Regions from separate parts of the Rhizobium sp. Leaf321 genome, predicted to be linked through region 3. Evidence: predicted binding sites of a transcription regulator. Region 3 holds the regulator's gene; each other region holds the start of a gene.
What was found. The regulator LexA, encoded in region 3, represses DNA repair genes until DNA is damaged. The targets are predictions, from matches to a motif close to TGTTCNNNNTGTGTTCNG.
Positions count from the first base shown of each region.

Region 1 (6,813 bases), on a different contig from region 3:
GAACCCACGATACGGTTTTGCCGTATACTCCCTTAGCAGGGGAGCGCCTTCGACCACTCGGCCACCTCTCCGGTCCGGCCTGATTATTTCGGAACGTTGCCGATTGCAAGGTCTTTCGCAGGCCGATCCCGATTCGAGACCGGAATAGGCGTGGAATCAGTAGCTGGCAGGCCCTGCTCCGCCCGAACCGCGTCCATAGCGACCGGCGAGCGTCTTCAGCGCATTGGAATAGAGAGCGACATCGGCACCGACGGCCACGAACGTTGCCCCGAGATCGAGATAGCGGCGGTTGAGATCTTCGTCGAAGGTCAAGATGCCGGCCGGTTGGCCGGCGGCGACGATTTGGCGAATCGCGTTCTCGATCACGTCCTGCACTTGCGGTGCACCGATCTGGCCGCGAAACCCCATGTCGGCAGAGAGATCGGCCGGACCGATGAAGATGCCGTCAACGCCTTCGACCTCCGCGATTCGCTCGATGTCATCGATCGCCGCCATGGTTTCGACCTGCACCAGAAGGCAGATCTCGTCTGCAGCCGTGTCTGTATAGTCTGCGATCGCGTTGAAGGCGGACGCGCGGGCAACGGCTGCACCCACGCCGCGCTTTCCCTCCGGCGGATAGCGGACGGCATCAACCAGTGCTTTCGCCTGCTCGGCCGAATCGACCATCGGCACCAAAAGCGTGCGGGCGCCGATGTCGAGCAGTTGCTTGATCATCCAGGTTTCGCCCATCGGCGGGCGAACGACGGCTTCCGATGAGGAGGAGGACAGGGCCTGCAACTGCGCCATGATGCTGCGAAGATCGTTGGGCCCGTGTTCGCCGTCGATGACCAGCCAGTCGAAACCCGCATGGCCGGCAATCTCCGCCGGCAGCGGCTCGGCCATGTTGAGCCAGAGGCCGATCTGCGGCAGGCCGGCTTGCAAACGAGCCTTGAAGGCGTTTTTCGGTGCCGGCATGGTATCTCCTTTTAAAAAATGCTGTCTTTATTACGCGAGCAACTGCTTGAGGTCGGTCGCCGGATCGGCGATCAGCGCCTTGTCTGCCGTCAGGCCGTTGTCCAGCAGCTTCTTGCCGGTCACATAGGCCTTGGCGTCGTTGATCGCATCCACGGCGATCAGGCGACCCTCGCGGTAATACCAGATCGACACGCTGCCCTGTCGGGTACCGGGCCGCATCACCGTCTCGTCGTAGCCGAGGTTGAACCCGGCGATCTGCAGCTTCACGTCATACTGGTCGGACCAGAACCACGGCTTTGCCTCGTAGGGCTCGGCTGACCCGGTCAGGGTCGCGGCAACCGATTCGGCCTGGTCGACTGCGTTCTGCACCGACTCGAGACGGATATTGGTGCCCTTCCAGGGCAGCATGGCGCAATCGCCCATGGCAAAGATTGCCGGATCGGACGTGCGAGCATAGTCGTCGACGAGGATGCCATTGCCAACGTCGAGGCCGCATTGCTGCGCCAGCCGGTCGTTCGGCGTGACGCCGATACCGACGATGACGAAATCGATATCGATGACCGTGCCATCGGACAACTCGGCCCCGCGAACCCGGCCGTCCTCGCCGATCAGGCGGGTGAGGCCTGTCTTTTCCCGGATGACGACACCATGCTCGGCGTGAATGGCCCGCATCACGTCGGCGGTTTCCTTCGACGCGACTCGCTGGAGAATGCGGTCAGCCATCTCGATGAGCGTCACTTCAAGCCCGAGATGGCGAGCGACAGCTGCGGCTTCGAGGCCGATATAGCCACCGCCGATGATCAGAAGCCGGCGACCTGCCTTCATCTCGTCGGCGAGGAGATCGGCGTTGCGCTTGTCACGGACGGTAAAGACACCCGTGAGATCACCGCCGATGCTGGCTGGAAGGGTGCGCGGCGTCGAGCCGGTAGTCAGCGCCAGATGTTCATATTCAAGGACAGACCCGTCCTGCATCCTCACCGTCTTCGCGTCCCGGTCGATCTCTTCGACAAAGGTGGAGAGACGAATCTCGACATCGTGTTCCGCAAACCAGGTTTCCGGGCGAAACGTCAGGCGGTCGAAACTCATCTCGCCCATCAGGTACTTCTTGGACAGTGGCGGCCGCTGATAGGGAATGACATCTTCGGAGCCAATCATCGTGATCGGCCGCTCATCCTTCAGCGCTCTCAGTTTGGCGGCGAGCGCGAACCCGGCCTGCCCTGCCCCGACGATCACCAATCTACCTGCTGCCACGCCCTGCTCCCATCGCGAAAAACTCGCGGCTGAAGGGGTAGCGCCGCCCCGGCGACCCGTCAACAGCCCGATTTCGGCACACTAACGGTGCAACTTGCGCAACGCGTGATCATGACGCGACGAAAACGCGCAGATCAGCGGCATTTTACCCATCTGTTTCAGAATGATTCATAAAAAGAGGAATAAAGTCATAGTCGAGGACGAGAACGAGGGAGGCGATCTGCCGGGTACGATGATGAAGGATACCGCACACGACCATGCTCATACGGGCGATCGGGCATTTGAAAAGTTTACGATAGACCGGCCTGGCCGGATCATCTTTGTCGGACACCATCTCTCGACCAATACCGCCTTCCGCTGCCTGATCCGGACAATCTCTCTTTATGGCGCCGAACTGGACGTCAGTCCCAGCCTGCCGGTACCGGCCAACTTCTTCCTGGAAATCCTCGGCATTCACGACGAAATCGGCTGCACCGTGATGCGCCGCGAAGAGGAGAAGGTCACGGTCGCCTTCAACATGCTGATCGATGCGGAATTCCTGCATCACGTCATCCGGCTTTCGTTCGAAACGAGCCACTAAGCCGGGTCGTCGTCAGGGGCATAGTTTTGCTCCATGCGCGCCATCAGCGGCCTTGTCCGCCCTTGCACGCCGTTCAAAGCCCCCTATTGTGTGCGGACTTTCTTGAACCGGATCCTGATATCATGTCTTCATTCTCGCGCTTCACGCCGCTCATTGGCGCTCTTCCCGCGACCGTTCCCTTTGTCGGCCCCGAGGCCATTGAGCGCGCCAGAGGGCGTGCCGTGCAAGCCCGAATTGGCGCCAACGAGAACGGGTTCGGCCCTGCCCCGTCAGTCATCGAAGCCATGAAGTCCGCCGCCGCAGACAGCTGGAAATATTCGGACCCGGAGAATTACCAGCTGAAGCAGGCGCTTGCCGCGCATCTTGGCTGCAACGCCGAAAACATTGCGATCGGCGAAGGCGTGGACGGCCTGCTCGGGCAGATCGTGCGAATGGTGATCGAGCCGGGAATGTCTGTCGTCTCCTCCTACGGCGCCTACCCGACCTTCAACTTTCATGTGGCCGGCCATGGCGGCACGCTGGTAACGGCGCCCTATCGCCAAGATCGCGAAGATCTCGACGCCCTGATGGATACGGTCATCCGCGAAAACGCGCCGCTGGTCTATTTCGCCAATCCCGACAATCCGATGGGCAGCTGGAATGACGCGGAAAAGATCGTGTCCTTCGCGCGGGGCCTGCCGGAAAGCTGCCTGATGGTGCTGGACGAGGCTTATTGCGAAACGGCGCCCGATGGAGCGACACCGGAACTCGCAGCGCTGATCGACCTGCCGAACATCATCCGCACCCGGACCTTCTCCAAGGCCTATGGTCTGGCGGGTGCTCGCGTTGGCTACACCATCTCGACGCCCGACAACGCCACCGCGTTCGACAAGATCCGCAACCATTTCGGCATGAACCGGGTCGGCGTGACAGCAGCACTGGCGGCACTGAAAGACCAGGAGTATCTGGCTGAGGTGATCGACAAGATCAAAGCGTCTCGCGACCGGATCTCGGCGATCGCCCGGGCCAACGGGCTCGAGCCGCTGCCATCGGCAACCAATTTCGTGGCGATCGACTGCGGCCGCGATGGTACCCATGCGCGGGCGATCGTCGACGGTCTGATGGAGCACGGCGTCTTCATTCGTATGCCGGGCGTGGCACCTCTCAACCGCTGCATCCGCATCAGCGCAGGACCGGAGCAGGATATGGCATTGCTGGAAGAGGCGTTGCCGAAAGTTCTGAAGGGTCTCTAGAACAGAAAAAGACCGCGCCGGCCTTGTTTCTGCCGGTCGCGGTCTTTTGATCTCCAGCGGCTGCGGTTTGTTGCCGGGAACAGCTCCGGTTCGCGCCGCGTCTCCATCCCGTTTTCTCTCTGGTAGGCCCTTGTTCTTAATCGCCGGCCTTCTTCTGGGCCGGTCGCATGAATGAAATATGCGCTTGCGCGTTAGTGGATGGTCATCCATTCGCGGGCTGCGCGCAGCGCTTCTGCCAGCTGCATCTTGGTCATCGTCGCAGCCAGATCGGCGCGCAGTTCGGCGGCGCGGTCGCAGCCCTTGATCGCGGCAATGTTCAGCCACTTGTGGGCAGAGACCAGATCGACCGGGCAACCCCGACCGGTCGCATACATCAGACCCATGTCGCAGAGAACGTCTGCGCGAGCCTCGCCACCCATGGTGGCCATTTCGGAAGCATTCATTTCAAAGCGTGCCATCGGTTCGTATCCCTGTTTCGAGAACGTTGTTCTTGTCGTCTGCCCTGTTTTCCGTCGGGACCGTCGCTGTCTTGTGCAGCTTGTTATCGGCCCTTCCGGGTGGCGGTTTTTGCCGCTCTTTGATGATTTGAGTATCGGCCAAAGCTTGCAAAAAGCGCCTAAAAAGCATGATTAATTTGCTGAAAACAAAGTGCAAACGCTTGGTAAACTTGGTTTTCTGTTAAACATCGCGGCCCTTGGCTATTAAGGGTTTTACGGACATTTTTACGAAAAATTCAGATCTGGATTTCAACCCTTTCTTCACCACGAATTCGGGTCGCGTTTTCATCGCGTCGAAATAAACGCGCGTCGCTCGTCGAAAACGGCGGGAGATTCGGCTGATATTCCGCCCCATGCCCAGGCTCAGGATATTTACCTTTACGTGTGCGTAAGCTAGATTTTCCGCTGTTCGCGCGAGGAGGTGCGAACGCTCAGACATATGACCGGTGCGGAAGCGCCGGCTCCGGGAGGGAAAACCATCATGAAGCGCATTTCGATACTCGCAGCTGCTTTCTCATTCTTCGCCTTCGGCATAGCCGGCACCGGCCATGCGGCAGAAGCGATCGAGGGCAACTGGAAGACCGCGAGCGGCGAGACGGCAGAGATCGGCAAATGCGGCGGCGCCTTCTGCGTGACGCTGAAAACCGGCAAGCATGCGGGACGGCAGATCGGCAAGCTTTCGCCCAAGGGCGGCGACTATACCGGCGAGATCACCGATCCCGAGGCGGACAAGACCTATAGCGGCTCCGGCTCGGTCAGCGGCAATTCGCTCAAGATGAAGGGCTGCGTGATGAAGATCCTCTGCAAGTCGCAGACCTGGACGCGTCTCTGACGCTATCGTCGCGAAAGCCGCAGCAGCGTCTGCCCCGGCGATCCCGTCATTCACCTCGATATCGGTGGGCCGGGATCGCAGTCTTAACTTCGCAGTCGCATCGCGCCGGCGCGTTTCAGGCTGTTATCCTCGGCAGGTGTCGTTTGATTGTCGAAAACTTCCCATTATAATAGCGCATGAACACACGAATCTCTTCACTCCCCGCCCTTGCTTTCATCAGCCCGAGCCCTGTCGCGGCGCAGGCTTTCGACAATGCGGAAGCAGCCGTCGATGCGCTGACAGCGCTTTACGAGCGCAACACGTCCTTCCTGATCGATGCCTTCGGCGCACTTGCGAAGGGTGCGGCCGTGACCGGTCGATACCGCGCCTGCTATCCGCAGGTGATGATCGAGACCACGTCGTTCGGCCATGCGGATTCGCGTCTCTCCTATGGCCACGTGACGTCCCCCGGCGTCTACACGACAACGGTGACCCGGCCGAAACTGTTTCGCCATTACCTGATCGAGCAGCTCGATCTGCTCATTCGCAACCACGGCGTTCCCGTGATCGTGTCGGAATCGACGACACCGATCCCGCTGCATTTCGCATTCGGCGAAGGCGCGCATATCGAGTCGTCCGTCAGCAACGCGATGGCCGACATCCCGATGCGCGACCTGTTCGACACGCCGGATCTCAACAATACGGACGATCTTATCGCCAACGGCGAATACGAAGCCCCATTCGGCGAGCCTGCGCCGCTTGCGCCGTTTACTGCGCAGCGCATCGATTATTCGCTGGCAAGGCTCAGCCATTACACCGCGACAGGCGCCGAGCATTTCCAGAATTACGTGCTGTTCACGAACTACCAGTTCTATATCGACGAATTCGCCGCCTGGGCGCGTAAGCTGATGGCGGAAGGTGGCGACGGGTATACGGAGTTCGTCGAACCGGGCAACATCCTCACCACCGCCGGCAAGGACCGGCCGGAGAACCCGGGCACGATCCGGATGCCGCAGATGCCGGCCTATCACCTGAAGAAGGGCGATCATTCCGGCATTACCCTTGTCAATATCGGCGTCGGGCCTTCCAATGCGAAGACGATTACAGACCATGTCGCCGTGCTGCGTCCGCATGCGTGGCTGATGGTGGGCCACTGCGCGGGCCTGCGCAACAGCCAGCGGCTGGGTGATTACGTGCTTGCCCACGCCTATGTTCGCGAAGACCATGTGCTCGATGACGACCTGCCCGTCTGGATCCCGATCCCGGCGCTAGCCGAAGTGCAGCAGGCGCTGGAAAGCGCCGTCGAGGAAGTGACCGGCTACGAGGGTTTCGAGCTGAAGCGGATCATGCGCACCGGCACAGTGGCGACGATCGACAACCGCAACTGGGAACTGCGCGACCAGCGCGGGCCGGTAAAGCGGCTTTCGCAGTCGAGAGCGATCGCGCTCGACATGGAATCGGCAACGATTGCCGCAAACGGCTTCCGGT
Region 1 covers NZ_LMOF01000006.1:1,051,854-1,058,666, reverse strand. The annotation lists tRNA gene ASF70_RS11425 (tRNA-Ser) at 1-71, opposite strand, end outside; gene ASF70_RS11420 (HpcH/HpaI aldolase/citrate lyase family protein) at 157-954, opposite strand; gene ASF70_RS11415 (FAD-dependent oxidoreductase) at 985-2,205, opposite strand; gene ASF70_RS11410 (hypothetical protein) at 2,441-2,785, shown strand; gene ASF70_RS11405 (pyridoxal phosphate-dependent aminotransferase) at 2,908-4,017, shown strand; gene ASF70_RS11400 (sel1 repeat family protein) at 4,209-4,475, opposite strand; gene ASF70_RS11390 (DUF2147 domain-containing protein) at 4,996-5,346, shown strand; gene amn (AMP nucleosidase) at 5,523-6,813, shown strand, end outside.
Region 1: the regulator LexA is predicted to act here: its motif matches at 4,503-4,520, upstream of ASF70_RS11400 (sel1 repeat family protein).

Region 2 (6,813 bases), 480 kb from region 3:
TGCCCCGAGATCGAATAGATGTTCTGGATCTCGCCGGACGCCACGAGCGGCTGCAGTTTCTCTTCGATCTGCTGCAGCTTGTCGCGCATATATTGCAGGCTGATGCCTTCCGGCGCCGTCGCCCGCAGCATGACCATGGCCCGGTCTTCCGGTGGTGTCAGTTCGCTCTTGACCGTCTTGAAGGCCATATAGCCGGCACCGCCAAACAGCAGCGCAAAGACGATGACGATCGCCGGCGCGCCAAGGCAGGCATGCAGCGTCACCCGGTAGAAATTGGCAAACAGGCTACCGAACCGGCCAAGCAGGCCGTCGTTCTTTTCCTGGATCGGTTTCGTCAGCATGCGCGAGGCAAGCATCGGGCAAAGCGTGAGCGCCGTGACCGAAGACAGCGCGACGGCAAACGCCAGAACGAACCCGAACTCGCGGAACAGGCCGCCCATCTGGCCGGGCAGAAACGACAGCGGAATAAACACGGCGGCAAGCGTCGCGGTCGTCGCCAGCACCGCGAAGAAAACCTCCTGGGTGCCGATCACGGCTGCCGCGCGCGGACCCATGCCTTCCGATCGTCGTCGCACGATGTTTTCAAGAACGACGATCGCGTCATCCACCACAAGGCCGGTCGCAAGAACGATCGCCAGCAGCGTCAGAATATTGATCGAGAACCCGACGGCATAGATTGCGACCAGCGTACCGATCAGCGCCACCGGCATGGTAAGCGCCGGGATCAGCGTCGCCTTCCAGTCGCGCAGGAAGAGATAGATGACGGCAATGACGATCGTGCCCGAGAGCGCCAGCGCGATCTCGACCTCGTGCAGCGCGCCTTCGATGAAGACCGCATCGTCACTGGTGATGGCAATGCGCGTGCCCTCGGGCAGCGTCTTCTGAAGATCGGCGACGGCGGCCCGTACACCTTCCGAGATGCTGAGCGTGTTCGATTGCGCCTGGCGCAGCACGCCAAGACCGACGCCCGGAACGCCGTTCGATCGCAACGCCGTCGTGCCGTCGTCCGGCCCGAGCATCACGGTCGCCACATCGCGCAGCCTAACATTGTTGCCCAGCATGACGTTTTCGAAGTCTTCGGGCTTGGTCAGGCTCGCCGTCGCGCGCACGACAATGTCCTGCGTCGAGGATTCCAGCGACCCGGCGGGCACGTCGAGCGCAGCCGTCGATAGCGCCTCCGAGAGATCTGCAATCGTCAGCCCACGACTGGCAAGCGCCGTCTGGTTCACGTCGACGCGGAAGACCTTTTCCTGGTCGCCGTAGAGTTCCACGTCAGCGACGCCGTCAACCGACGCAAGCCGGTCGGACACCTCGTTATCGACGAGAAGCGTCAGGTCTTCCATCGACAACGAGTTGGACGTAACGGCAAGCCGCATGATCGGCTGGCTGTCGGAATCGGCCTTGATGATGCGCGGCTCGTCCACGTCGTCAGGCAACTGGCCGGTGACACGACCAAGCGCATCACGCACGTCGTTGGCGGCCACCGCAAGATCGGCGGTGTCGTTGAATTCCAGCGTGACACGGCTCTGGCCGAACTGCGATTCCGATGAAACGGCCTTGAGGCCGGCGACCCGGGCAACCGCGCCCTCGATGATATCGGTCACTTCCTGGTCCATGGTCTGGGCAGAAGCGCCGTCATAGGTGGTGCGGATGGTGATGACCGGCTGGTCCACATCCGGCAACTCGCGCACCTCGACGCCGGCAAGAGCGGCAAGGCCTGCGACGACGAGGAGCGTGTTGAGAACCGCGGCAAGGACCGGCCGCCGCACAAAGAGCGCGGTAAAGCTGTTCTGCTTTCCGGAAGACTGGCCGGACGACCCGTTGTTATTGGCGTTACCGCTGTGGCTGCTGCTCATCGGCTGGCGACCTCCGGCGGCTTTTCACCGGCAATGCGGACGGCACCATTTTCCCGGACCCGTTGCAACCCTTCGGTTGCCACGACATCGCCATCCTTCAGATTGGCCGAGACGAGGATCGCATCGGGATTGCGCTGGATCACCCTCACCCGCTCCTTGACCGATTTGTGATCGACGATATGCCAGACGAACGAGCCTTTCGCATCCCACTGGACTGCAAGCGGATCGACGCTTGGAAAGGTCTCGCCCGGAAACCGCATCGTCACGCCGAAAGACATGCCGGCGCGGAGTTCGTCGTCAACATTGGGAATTCTGGCACGAATGCGGATCGTACGGCTTGCCGGATCGACCCTGTTGTCGACGGCCTCGACCGAACCCTCGAAGGTGCGGCCTGGACGCGAGACGGAGGCGGCCTCGACCGGCATGCCAGGCTTGACCTGGACCGCGAAACGCTCCGGCGCCCAGAAATCCACCAGCAGCTCGGTACGGTTGTCGATCGTCACGATATTGCTCGCGGTCGTGACGTTGTCACCGATATTGACCGCGACGATGCCGACGATCCCATCGATTGGCGCAACGACCGAGCGACGCTTCACCGCCAGTTCGGCGTTGGTGACCGTCAGCTGCGCCGTTTCGGACGCAATCTGCGCGTCGAGCACGTCGAGACGGGAGAAGCTCTTGAGGTTCCGGTAAGTATCGGATTTCTCGCGGGCACTGCGCAACACCACCTGCGCCTGATCGCGCAGGATGATCTGCTCGTCGTCATCGAGCTGCGCAAGAATCTGGCCCTTTTTGACCATGTCGCCGGATTTGACGAGGATCTCGTTTACGGTGCCCGTCGCCTGCGGCATCACGATAACCGACTGGATCGCCTCGCCGTCACCGATCGCCGACAGTCTGTCGTTGACCACACCGGTTCCGACGGGTCTGGTTGCAACCAACACCACCTGGCTCTCACCGCCGCCCCGCTGCCCGCCGCGCGATGACGAAGCCGGTGCGCCCGCAACCGTTGCGGCCGCCGGCTCGGCGACATCAGGATTGATGGAAGTCACCACTCCTGCGGGAACGCCCATCGAAATCAGTGACCGCCCGGCATCTGCCGACAGGTAGACCCAGAGACAGAGCCCTCCGAGCAGTACCGCAACCGACATCAGAAGCTGGTTCCAGATCCGCATTCATTCCTCGCAAGTCTATCGATAAGTGGTGCAAGTATCCCCGTTTCGCGCCCAACTGGCAAGGTCGAGGAACCTACCTTACTGTTTTGTAACATCACGCGATTTCACGGATGTGTCAGAGCTTCAACGACACGGATCCGGACGATTCCTAGGGGAAACATAGGAATGAAAAGAGAACATCGGCTGGTCTTTCGAGCCCGAATCACTACATTGGCCGGATGAGTAACAGTTACGACGACATCCCTTTCTTCGATGAGGAGCCGGAGCCCGCCCCCCGCAAGGCGCGAGGCGAAGACCAATCGGACCAGCGCCCGGTGCCGGCATCGGCTGGCAACCAAGGTTCTGCTCCTGTTCCTGCTGGTGGTTCCGGTGGTTTGGGGATCGCGGCGCGGGCCATGGCGGCGCGCGGTGGCAACCGGCCCTCACCCGACTATATGACGGGCCTTAACCCGGAACAGCGCGAAGCGGTCGAGACCTTGGATGGTCCCGTTCTGGTTCTGGCCGGCGCCGGAACCGGCAAGACCCGCGTGCTGACCACCCGCATCGCCCACCTGCTGGAGACCGGCCGCGCCTATCCGAGCCAGATTCTCGCCGTGACCTTTACCAACAAGGCTGCGCGCGAGATGAAGGAGCGCATCGGCGTTCTCGTCGGCGGCGCCGTCGAAGGCATGCCGTGGCTCGGCACGTTTCACTCGATCGGCGTCAAGCTGTTGCGGCGCCATTCGGAGCTGGTCGGCCTGCGATCCGATTTCACCATCTTAGACACCGACGACGTCGTGCGCCTGATCAAGCAGCTCATCCAGGCGGAAGGTCTTGACGACAAGCGCTGGCCGGCCAAGCAGTTCGCCGGCATGATCGATGGCTGGAAGAACAAGGGCCTGTTGCCGCCCGACATTCCGGAAGGCGACGCCCGAGCTTTTGCCAACGGCAAGGGCCGCGAACTCTATGCCGCCTATCAGGCCCGCCTGCGCACGCTCAACGCCTGCGATTTCGGCGACCTTTTGCTGCACCCGATCGCCCTGTTCCGCAAGGCACCGGATCTGCTCAAGGAGTATCACCAGCGGTTCCGCTATATCCTCGTCGACGAGTATCAGGACACCAATACGGCCCAGTATATGTGGCTGCGTCTGCTCGCTCAGCGTCCGAAGGACGTGCCGCAAAACGTCTGCTGCGTCGGCGACGACGACCAGTCGATCTATGGTTGGCGCGGTGCCGAAGTGGAAAACATCCTTCGCTTCGACAAGGATTTCCCGGGCGCCAAGGTCATCAAGCTTGAGCGCAACTACCGCTCGACAGAGCACATCCTCGGCGCTGCCGGCCATCTGATCGCCCATAACGAAGGACGCCTCGGCAAGACGCTGTTCACCGACCGGGTCGATCCCGAAGATGAAAAGGTCATCGTCCACGCCGCCTGGGATAGCGAAGAGGAAGCCCGTGCCGTCGGTGAGGAGATCGAGCGGCTGCAGCGCGGCGATGGTCGCAGCGATGCCAAGAAACACGCGCTGAACGACATGGCGATCCTGGTGCGCGCCTCGTTTCAGATGCGCGAGTTCGAAGACCGGTTCGTGACGCTCGGCCTCAACTACCGCGTCATCGGCGGCCCGCGCTTTTACGAGCGGCTCGAGATCCGCGATGCGATGGCCTATTTCCGCATGGTCTGCCAGCCGGCCGACGACCTTGCCTTTGAGCGCATCGTCAACACACCAAAGCGCGGCCTCGGCGACACGACCATACGCTACCTGCATGACAGCGCCCGCGCCCGCGATGTGCCCATGCTTCAGGCCGCAAGCGAAATGATCGAGACCGACGAGCTGAAGCCGAAGGCCCGCAAGGCCCTGTTCGATGTCGTGCAGAATTTCCGCAACTGGCAGGCACGTCTCGAAACCGTGCCGCATACGGAACTGGCCGAGCAGATCCTCGAAGAGTCGGGCTATACCGACATGTGGAAGAACGACAAGACCGCCGAAGCGCCGGGGCGGCTGGAAAACCTCAAGGAACTGATCCGCTCGATGGAGCAGTTCGAGAGCATGCGCGGCTTCCTAGAGCACGTCTCGCTCGTCATGGATGCCGAGACCAACGAGAACCTCGATGCCGTCTCGATCATGACGCTCCACTCGGCCAAGGGTCTGGAATTCGAGACCGTGTTCCTGCCCGGCTGGGAGGAAGGCCTGTTCCCGCACCAGCGCGCGCTGGACGAAGGCGGCCGCTCCGGGCTGGAGGAGGAACGCCGCCTCGCCTATGTCGGCATCACCCGCGCGAAACGCCGCTGCCATATCTGGTTCGTCTCGAACCGGCGTATTCACGGCCTGTGGCAATCCACAATGCCCTCGCGCTTTCTTGATGAACTGCCGCCGAGCCATGTCGATGTCGCGGCATCGGAATCCTCAAGCTTCGGTGGCTATGGCGGCCGCGGCGGCTACGGCCAGTCGCGCTTCGACAAGGCGGATGCCTTCGCCGGCAACTCCTATTCGACGCCCGGCTGGAAACGCGCCCAGGCCAACAAGACAGATGCCACCCGCGACAACTGGGGCAGCCGCTCCGGCCACGCCGTGGAACGCATCGGCTACGGCGAAAGCGGCCCCCGCGGCCGCACGATCGACGGCGAGCTGGTCGCCAAATCGACAACCGACACGCCGTCGAAATTCACCACCGGTGACCGGGTCTTCCACATCAAGTTCGGCAACGGCAATATCACCGCGATCGAAGGCAACAAGCTGACGATCGAGTTCGACAAGGCAGGGCAAAAGCGGGTGCTGGACGGGTTCGTGGAGAAGGCGGGCTGACGAGACGTCTACTCACTCGCAAACGAGGGTCGTGACCATGATGAGGGCTTTAGAATTCGATGAATGACATCTCCCTCAGCAACAGCGACGTCGTCGAACTCACCGCATGGCGCCGCCGGCTTCATACCATGCCTGATGTGTCCGGTGAGGAAGTGGAAACCGCTCGCGAGGTGGTGCGGTTTCTGTCGGAGACCGGTCCGGACGCGATCGTTGAGGGTCTGGGTGGCGCCGGCGTCGCGGTCGTCTACGACAGTGGCCTGCCCGGAATGACGGTGATGCTGCGGGCGGAGCTCGATGCTCTTCCGATCGAGGAACTCGGCGACCCCGAGCACAAGTCGAAGGTATCGGGAAAAAGCCATATGTGCGGCCATGACGGGCATATGGCAACGCTTGCGGCGGTCGGCCGCGCGCTCGGACGTCGGCGGCCAGCGAAGGGTCGTGTCGTTCTCCTGTTCCAGCCGGCGGAGGAAACCGGCGCCGGGGCGGCAGCGGTCCTTGCCGACGACAAGTTTCGGGACCTGACGCCCGATATCAGCCTGTCCCTGCACAACATGCCGGGCATCCCGCTCGGCCACGTTCATCTGAAGGACGGCCCGACCAATTGCGCGTCGCGCGGCATGAAAATCATCCTGACCGGCAAGACTGCCCACGCGGCATGGCCAGAGACCGGGATCTCGCCGGTTTCGGCCGTGGCCAGGCTGCTGCCAGCCCTGAGCGGTATTTCGGCAGGCTCTGTCGAAAACGACGACCTCGTGCGAGCGACCGTGACCCACGTGACGATCGGTGAACTCGCGGCGGGCATTTCACCGGCGCATGGGGAGATCTGGGTGACGCTGCGCACCTCGACGGATGATCAGATGTCGGCGCTTGTCGAACAGGCGGAGACAATGGCGAGAGATGCGGCTGCGGCGGATGGGCTGGCCCTGGCCTTGTCCTATCAGGATGTGTTCGGCCACTGCATCAACCACCCCGCTGCAGCCGACATCCTGAGGGCCGCGA
Region 2 covers NZ_LMOF01000007.1:666,881-673,693, forward strand. The annotation lists gene ASF70_RS16115 (efflux RND transporter permease subunit) at 1-1,856, opposite strand, end outside; gene ASF70_RS16120 (efflux RND transporter periplasmic adaptor subunit) at 1,853-3,031, opposite strand; gene ASF70_RS16125 (UvrD-helicase domain-containing protein) at 3,250-5,814, shown strand; gene ASF70_RS16130 (amidohydrolase) at 5,883-6,813, shown strand, end outside.
Region 2: the regulator LexA is predicted to act here: its motif matches at 3,193-3,210, upstream of ASF70_RS16125 (UvrD-helicase domain-containing protein).

Region 3 (8,631 bases):
CGGGACCGGCAGGAGATGCGCGGAAGCGCCGCCGATATAGCGATAGAGCGGCAGGCCGGACGATTCGGCTGCGGCCTTGGCAACGGCAAGCGAGACGCCGAGAATGGCGTTTGCACCCAGGCGCGACTTGTTCGGGGTGCCGTCGAGCGCGATCAGGGTCTTGTCGATGTGGATCTGGCTTTCGGCATCGAAGCCGCCGATCGCGTCGAAGATCTCGGTGTTGACGGCTTCGACAGCCTTTTCGACGCCCTTGCCACCATAGCGCTTGCCACCATCGCGAAGTTCGACGGCTTCATGCGCACCCGTGGAGGCACCGGACGGAACGGCGGCGCGGCCCATCGAGCCGTCTTCCAGATAAACATCCACCTCGACGGTCGGATTGCCACGGCTGTCCAGAATTTCGCGAGCGATGATGTCGGTAATGGCGGTCAAGGGTCTCTCCTCGGTTAATGTGCGAGCCTGAATTCGCAGGCTCAGCGAACAGGCGTGTCATCGACATTGTGCGATCGTCGATGACACGCGGATTACAATCCAGTCAATTCGGCGGTTTTTCGACGCCGTCAGCCTTTTGCGATGGCGTCGAAGGCCAGCAGCTTTTCCAGAAGGCGCGGCATGTCCTTCAGGTGGACCATGTTCGGACCGTCGGACGGTGCGTTGTCAGGATCTTCGTGGGTTTCGATGAAGACGCCGGCAACACCGACTGCGACGGCTGCACGGGCAAGCGTTTCGACAAACTCGCGCTGGCCGCCGGAAGAGCCGCCCTGGCCGCCTGGCTGCTGGACGGAATGGGTCGCATCGAAGATGACAGGGCTTCCGAGAGACGCCATGATCGGCAGCGAGCGCATGTCGGAGACAAGCGTATTATAACCGAACGACGCGCCGCGTTCGCACAGCATCACATTGGGATTGCCGCTTTCGAGGAACTTCGCCTGAACGTTCTTCATGTCCCAGGGCGCCAGGAACTGTCCCTTTTTCACATTGATGGCGCAACCCGTCTTTGCGGCCGCGACCAGAAGATCGGTCTGGCGCGACAGGAAGGCTGGGATCTGCAGGATATCGATCGTATTGGCCACGAGGCCGCACTGCTCTTCCGTGTGAATGTCGGTCAGAACAGGAAAGCCGTATTCCTTCTTGAGATCGGCAAAGATTGCCATCGCGTTGTCCAACCCGATGCCGCGCTTGCCGGAGATCGACGTGCGGTTCGCCTTGTCGAAGGAGGACTTGTAGACGAGGCCGATGCCGAGCTTCTTGCAGAGTTCGACAAGCGTACCCGCGATCATGAAGGCGTGATCACGGCTTTCCATCTGGCAGGGACCGGCAATCAGCGAGAGCTTTGCCGTGTTGGAAAAAACGACTTTCGAACTCCCCTCGCCCACGGACACTTCAGAATTGGCGGAGACTGTCATTTCACTATTCCTCGAAACCGAAAACCACACCTTGCCCCGGGGCTGCCGACACGATCACGCGGCCATCCCTGCGGATGAATGCGACGTCATTAGCAGCAAGGGTGATCTCTGTCACGGCGAGATCGGTGGTCTTGAAGATGATCCCGCGCGCAGCGAGGCGCGACGATAACAAGGGCTTCATCGAAGACCGGAACTCATCGCTGAACGTGTCGTTGGATTGAATGCGGATGCTGGCATTGGCAGCTTCGATCCGCAGACCGTCTTTCCCTTGCTCGGGTTGCGTCTCGAACACGGTTTCGAAAAGCGGCAGAAACTCCAGCGGGTCATCTGCAGAAAAGACGATCTCTCGAAGGCCTGTAACGGCGTTTGCGTGCTCATCAAGACCACCGCGATCTGCCGGTAATGCGGCGATTCGCTGGCAGGAAAACAGCAAGATGTCATCGACCTCGGGGACTGCCGCGAACGCCAGACGGAATGAGACTTCGCTCTCCCCACCATCGGGCAACTGCATCGGGCGGGAGAATTGAAGCATCTCGCCCGCAGACATGTGCCCGTCCACAAAACGGATATGATCGGCCGCTGAATCCTGCGTCCCGACGACCACCGCCGATAGACCTTCCCTTTTCCGCTGGCCGCGGAAGCGGATGTCGCGATCAGTGAACACGTTGCCTCGTTTTGCCGCAAGCGAGGCTAGCCGACGGTTCACAATGGCCAGCGGCTCGAGATACGAGCCATCCGCGAAGAATATGCAGGCATTGGCTGTGCCGAAAGGGTGAACACCTTCAGGTGCCACAGTAAAGCCGAGAGCGGTCAACCTCCCCCGCGCTGACGCCAGATCTGCAACGGGCAGAACCAAATGATCGACTGACTTGTTACCCACTTACACCCCCAAAGTCTTATTCCGCAGAACATTGGCTATCGCGGGAAACTCGGCAAGTGCTGCGCACGAACTGAATACGTGATCGAACGCTGAAATGAGACTATTCTTCAGCAGAAATTTGGGGCTTGCGGAACACAGATAGAACATATAGCGTCCGTTCTGCATTTGTTTCCAATTCTGAGGGTCCCGTCCATGCTGACACGCAAGCAACAGGAGTTACTTCTGTTCATCCACGAGCGGATGAAAGAATCAGGCGTGCCGCCGTCGTTTGACGAAATGAAGGACGCTCTCGACCTTGCATCGAAGTCCGGCATCCATAGGCTTATCACCGCGCTCGAGGAGCGTGGCTTTATTCGCCGTCTGCCGAACAGAGCACGCGCGCTCGAAGTGATCAAGCTGCCTGACGCCTATGTGGCGAACCTTCATCCGCGACGGGGATTTTCTCCCAGTGTCATCGAGGGAAGCCTCGGCAAAACGCAACCGGTCGTCGCTCAGAAGCCGGCGCCGGTCATGGCGGACAATCCGTTCTCGACAAACATTCCGGTCATGGGTCGAATCGCTGCCGGCGTGCCGATCTCCGCGATCCAGAACAACACCCATGACATCGCCGTTCCGATCGAGATGCTGGGTTCCGGCGATCATTACGCGCTCGAAGTGAAGGGCGATTCGATGATCGATGCCGGCATCCTCGATGGCGATACCGTCATCATCAAGAATACCAGCACCGCAAGTCCAGGCGATATCATCGTTGCCCTGGTCGATGAGGAAGAAGCGACCCTGAAGCGGTTCCGCCGCAAGGGTGCCTCGATCGCACTGGAAGCGGCAAACCCGGCTTACGAGACCCGCATCTTCCCGCCCGACCGGGTGAAGGTCCAGGGCAAGCTTGTCGGCCTTATTCGCCGCTACCATTGAGAACGCTGTCATCCCGGAGATGCGCAGCAACAGCCTCCGGGATGCCAAAGTCGAATTGTCGCGTTCGCCAGTCATAGAACCGGTGGACGGTCCACGGACGGCTTGAGGTCTGTGCGCTGTCTCGCATCGCCGCCGTAATCTTGATGTCTGGCGCTGTCGCGTTCGGAATAATGGTGATTTCCAGTGCGCCAGTCCGGCGCAACGTCCGCCCGCTGAGAAGCAAGGCGCCGGAGCGGCAAGTATCGAAGCGTGCGCCGGGCGAGACGATGATCCGACCGACATCGCAGGCAAGACCGGTGTATCGGTTGTCTTCGACAGTGACGATCCGGATGTCCTGAGCAGTCTGCGCCGCGCACAGGATTTTCGGCAGACAGGCGAATCGTCCGGGCTTCAATGCTTGAAGAAAACCCCTGACATATTCGATTTCCCGGCGCGTCAAATCCGGTCGCGAATGTGGTCCAGGTGGTCTGTCATCGCTTTTCGCAAGGCTGGCACCTCGCGCTGGTTCCGAAGAGGCAAGAACCGGCAAGGCGAGCGGTTGTTCTCCGGTCTCAAGCACCAGCGCTCGCCGCCATTGATCGTAGATAAATCCCGGCGGTCGGGTTCGATTGAGGGTGATCTTGTCATCCTGGATCACGCCGACCGATGCGCCGTCTTCGGATATGACGATATCAGGCCTCGGCGCCGAGCCTGAGCGGACCGCAAAGAGCAAAGCCACCGCCATGAACAGCGCGCCTGTCAACCTCAGCGGCGTGCGCAGCAGCGTCAGAAGCAGAAAGCCTGCCGTCGCCAGAGGCAGGAAAAGCGGGTTCTGCCGGCCGATGGCAATATCGCCGCCCCATGCGGCGACGATCTCGGCAATGCGAATGACGATCCGCAGCCCCTCGCCCATGATGAACAGAAAGGGAGCATCCAGCCCGAACGGCATCAGCAACATGCCAACAAGCCCTGCCGGCATCACCACGAAGGAAATGATCGGCATGGCCGCGAGATTGGCCGCGAGGCCGTAGGTGGTCAGATGGTGGAAATGCTCGATCGAATAGATCGACGTCGACGTACTGCCGATCAGCGACGTCACCACGATCCCGGCAATGAAATGGAACGTCGCCGCGACACCCGTTATCCAACGGTTGCTACCTTTTGTCTCCTCCTTTCCTTTCGCGAAATATCGCGTCCAGAGGGCGAACCCCGCCACCAGTGCCGCGGTTGCCGCAAACGACATCTGGAAACTCGGACCCAAAATCTCCGACGGCGAGATGGCGAGGATGATGATTGCCGAAAGGGCGACGTTGCGAAGGCTGATGGAGGGTCGATCGACGAGCACGGCGACCAGCATCACCGCCATCATGATATAGGCCCGCTCGGCGGAAACCCCGAACCCGGAAATCAGGTAATAGGCGGTCGCCATGACAAGCGCACCGAACGCGGCAAAGTTCTTGATCGGATAGGCCTGCGCAAAGCCTGGAAACAGCGACAGGACGGAGCGGACGCCGACGAAGAAGATACCGGCTGCCAGCGCCATGTTCAGGCCTGAGATCGCGACGATATGGGCCAGCCCGGACAGACGAAGCGCCTCGGTCGTCTCACGGGAAATTGCACGGCGCTCGTCGGTCACGATTGCGGCAGCAAAAGCACCCGCATCCCCCTTGACCGTATCGCGGATGCGACTGCCGATTGCGCTGCGAAGCGCAAAAAGCCCTCGCTGCATGTCCGACCATAACCCGGGTTGGTCATCGATCGCCGGTTGTACGCTAGGCGCGCCGTAAAAGAAGCCAACGGCCCCGATTTGATCGAAGTAGGAGGAGAAGGCGAAATCGTTCAATCCGGGAAGCGCCGGGCCAGAGGGTGGCGACAGACGGGCACGGCCGGAAACGCGCTCTCCGATGTCTGCAGGTTCGTGTTGGCTTCTGGCAAGAACCGAGACGCGCTGTGGCGGTCGTGAAAGCGAGGGCTCAGATGTCTGCTCGATCCTGAGGATATAGCGCCAGCGGCGCTGTGCATCGGCTTCGCGTCGTTCGACAATCCCGCTGATGGTCGTTGTGACGGGCGAATCGAGCACGACCGTCGAACACCGCCAGGTTTCGAGCGCCGCCAGTGCAGAACCGGAGAGAAGCAGGCAGATTACAAGGTTGGCACGAGACAGTGGATGCGCGCGATACCGTGTCAGCCCTGCGGTCACCATCGAGATCGCAAGCATGGTTGCGAGAATGAATGGCGATGGCGTCCAAGGAAGTGCAAACCAGAACGCAGCGCCGGCGCCCAGCAAGACAGGCAGGAAGAGGAACCCATGACCGTGGGAAACCTCCTCGCTCAACGACGTGCTCAGCCATTTGGAAACGGGCCGGTCTCTGACCACATATCCCAGGAAAACATCCTCGGAATGATGGTCGTTTCGACCATCATTCCGGACTTCCGCGGGCATTGTCTGCGATGCCGATTCGGGCGTCCAGAGTGCGATTGCGTGGGGTGTCGAAGCAAGCATCATCGGCTTGCTGCTGGCTGCCTCAAAAATCGCTCCGCCATTCGCCATGATGGTTTATCCCGCCGGCTCCGCTGCAGAGACGGTGATTGATGAACGCAACCTGCGCGTTTATATTCTCCTCGTCAACACATTCGCCAAGCTGCGGTTTTCCTTCACGTTACGGCCTCTTACACCATGAGGTTGGGCATCTTTTAAACGTGGCCTGCCTAAATTATTTTCGCGCTGCACAAAATGTCGCAGGAGCGCTTGGCATCACCTTTAGGATCATATAGCTAACTTGCGACGCTTAACTCTTATGGCGCTTTCTGGGCGCCATGCCGCCAACAGGTTGGAGGATCAGAATGACGGAACAAAGCGCAAATCTCGTACTTGGTGATAAGACAGTCGACCTCTCGGTGCGATCGGGCACCATTGGGCCGGATGTTATCGATATCGCAGCCCTGTACAAGCAAACCGGTGCCTTCACCTACGACCCCGGCTTCACGTCGACTGCATCCTGTGAATCCAAGATCACCTATATCGACGGCGACAAGGGTGTTCTCCTGCACCGCGGCTACCCGATCGAGCAGCTTGCTGAACAGGGTGACTTTCTGGAAACCTGCTATCTGCTTCTCTACGGAGAACTGCCGACGGCTGCCCAGAAGAAGGACTTCGATCATCGCGTAACCATGCACACCATGGTTCACGAGCAGATGAGCCGCTTCTTCACCGGCTTCCGCCGCGATGCGCATCCTATGGCCGTCATGTGCGGTTGCGTGGGCGCTCTCTCGGCCTTCTATCACGATTCCACCGACATCACCGATCCGCACCAGCGGATGGTTGCGTCGCTGCGCATGATCGCCAAGATGCCGACGCTCGCCGCCATGGCGTACAAGTACCATATCGGCCAGCCCTTCGTGTATCCGCAGAACGACCTGGATTACGCCTCCAACTTCCTGCGCATGTGCTTTGCCGTGCCGTGCGAAGAATACAAGGTCAACCCGGTCCTGTCGCGCGCCATGGATCGCATCTTCATCCTGCACGCGGATCACGAACAGAACGCGTCGACCTCCACGGTTCGCCTCGCAGGTTCCTCGGGTGCAAACCCGTTCGCCTGTATCGCTGCCGGCATTGCCTGCCTCTGGGGCCCCGCTCATGGCGGCGCCAACGAAGCAGCGCTCAACATGCTGACCGAGATCGGGACTGTCGACAAGATTCCGGAATACATCGCCCGTGCCAAGGACAAGAACGATCCGTTCCGTCTGATGGGCTTTGGTCACCGCGTCTACAAGAACTACGATCCGCGCGCCAAGATCATGCAGAAGACCACGCATGAAGTGCTGGCGGAACTCGGTCACAAGGACGATCCGCTTCTGCAGGTCGCCATGGAACTCGAGAAGATTGCTCTGACGGACCCCTACTTCATCGAGAAGAAGCTGTACCCGAACATCGACTTCTATTCGGGCATCACCTTGAAGGCGATGGGCTTCCCCACGACGATGTTCACCGTTCTGTTCGCGCTTGCGCGTACCGTCGGCTGGATCGCCCAGTGGGCCGAAATGATCGAAGATCCGCAGCAGCGTATCGGTCGTCCGCGCCAGCTCTATACCGGCGAAGCGCAGCGTGACTACACGCCCGTTTCGAAGCGCTAGGCGCTGAATTAGGCTTTGCGAAAAGAAAAACCCGTTCAGCGATGAACGGGTTTTTTGTTGTCTAACAGTTCGAGTACCGCACCTGCTGCGGCCTCTCCAGGCGGAACAGGGACGTCCAGTCTCTGCCAGGCAAGTGCGAACCCGTCGAGCATCGCACGGCGCTCCGGCGTGTCGGCGGACAGACGTTCCGCCCAGCGGCTGAGGCTTCCGGGTCGCACGACCTCGTTGACATATTCGGGAACGACCGGGTAGTCGGCGATCAGGTTCGGAAGCGCGCCGGTCCAGATCTTGATGCGGCCGGCCAGAAGCTTGATCAGCCAGTCCGTTTTGTAGGCTGAGACAACAGGAACCGTCGCAAGCCCCAGTTCCAGGATAACCGTCCCTGAAGCCGCCAGCGCCACGTCCGCCTCTGCGAAGGCAGCCCATTTTCCGGCTGTATCCGTGGTAATCTCGACATGAACCGGCAGATCTGCGGCCATCTTCCCCACCAGTTCTTCCCGGCGCGGTACCGTCGGAAGCAGGAACCGGGTCTCACCATTGCGATCTGCAAACTCGCGCGCAGCCTCGCCGAACACGGGTAGGAGTGCCTTGATTTCGGCTGAACGGGAGCCCGGAAGCAAGAGGATCGTCTTCTTGTCGGCGGAGGTCTTGACCGGCCTCTCGGCGCGCGCAGCACGGACCCTCAGGAGATCCGCATCATTGGTCAGCCGGTGACCGACGAACACTGTCTGCGGACCCTCCAGCCTCCGCATCGCTTCCGGCTCGAACGGAAGGACGGCAAGAACGAGGTCGACATAGGAGAGCATCGCCTTGGCACGATATTCCTTCCAGGCCCAGACACTGGGGCAGACATAATCAACGATCGGCAGATCCGGCAGGGCCGCCCTCACCTTTCTTGCCACTCGGTGGGTAAAGTCAGGGCTGTCGACGATGACAAGCACATCGGGCTTTGCGGCGACGATCGCAGCCGCCGTCTGGTTGATGCGACGGATCAGGTTGGGAAGACGCGCGAGCACCTGGGTGATGCCCATGATCGACAATTCGGAGAAATCGAACAGCGACTGAAGGCCTTGGGCCGACAGTGCATCACCGCCCACCCCTATCAGTTCGACGGGACCGGCGTAGGACGCCTTCAGTGCTGCGATGAGGTCTGCCCCTAAGAGATCGCCCGACACTTCGCCGGCGATGATCGCAACCTTCAAACCTTGGTTCATCACAATCCTCTCGACGGAAGGGCCTGATCGATGCCGCAGACGAAAATGCCGTGGGCGTCAGCAGCTTTGATCAGCTTTGCTTCTTCCAGCACCAGCGCCCTGCCCG
Region 3 covers NZ_LMOF01000007.1:181,217-189,847, reverse strand. The annotation lists gene eno (phosphopyruvate hydratase) at 1-432, opposite strand, end outside; gene kdsA (3-deoxy-8-phosphooctulonate synthase) at 561-1,406, opposite strand; gene ASF70_RS13705 (VOC family protein) at 1,411-2,286, opposite strand; gene lexA (transcriptional repressor LexA) at 2,479-3,198, shown strand; gene ASF70_RS13695 (ComEC/Rec2 family competence protein) at 3,179-5,728, opposite strand; gene gltA (citrate synthase) at 6,022-7,311, shown strand; gene lpxB (lipid-A-disaccharide synthase) at 7,347-8,525, opposite strand; gene ASF70_RS13680 (LpxI family protein) at 8,525-8,631, opposite strand, start outside.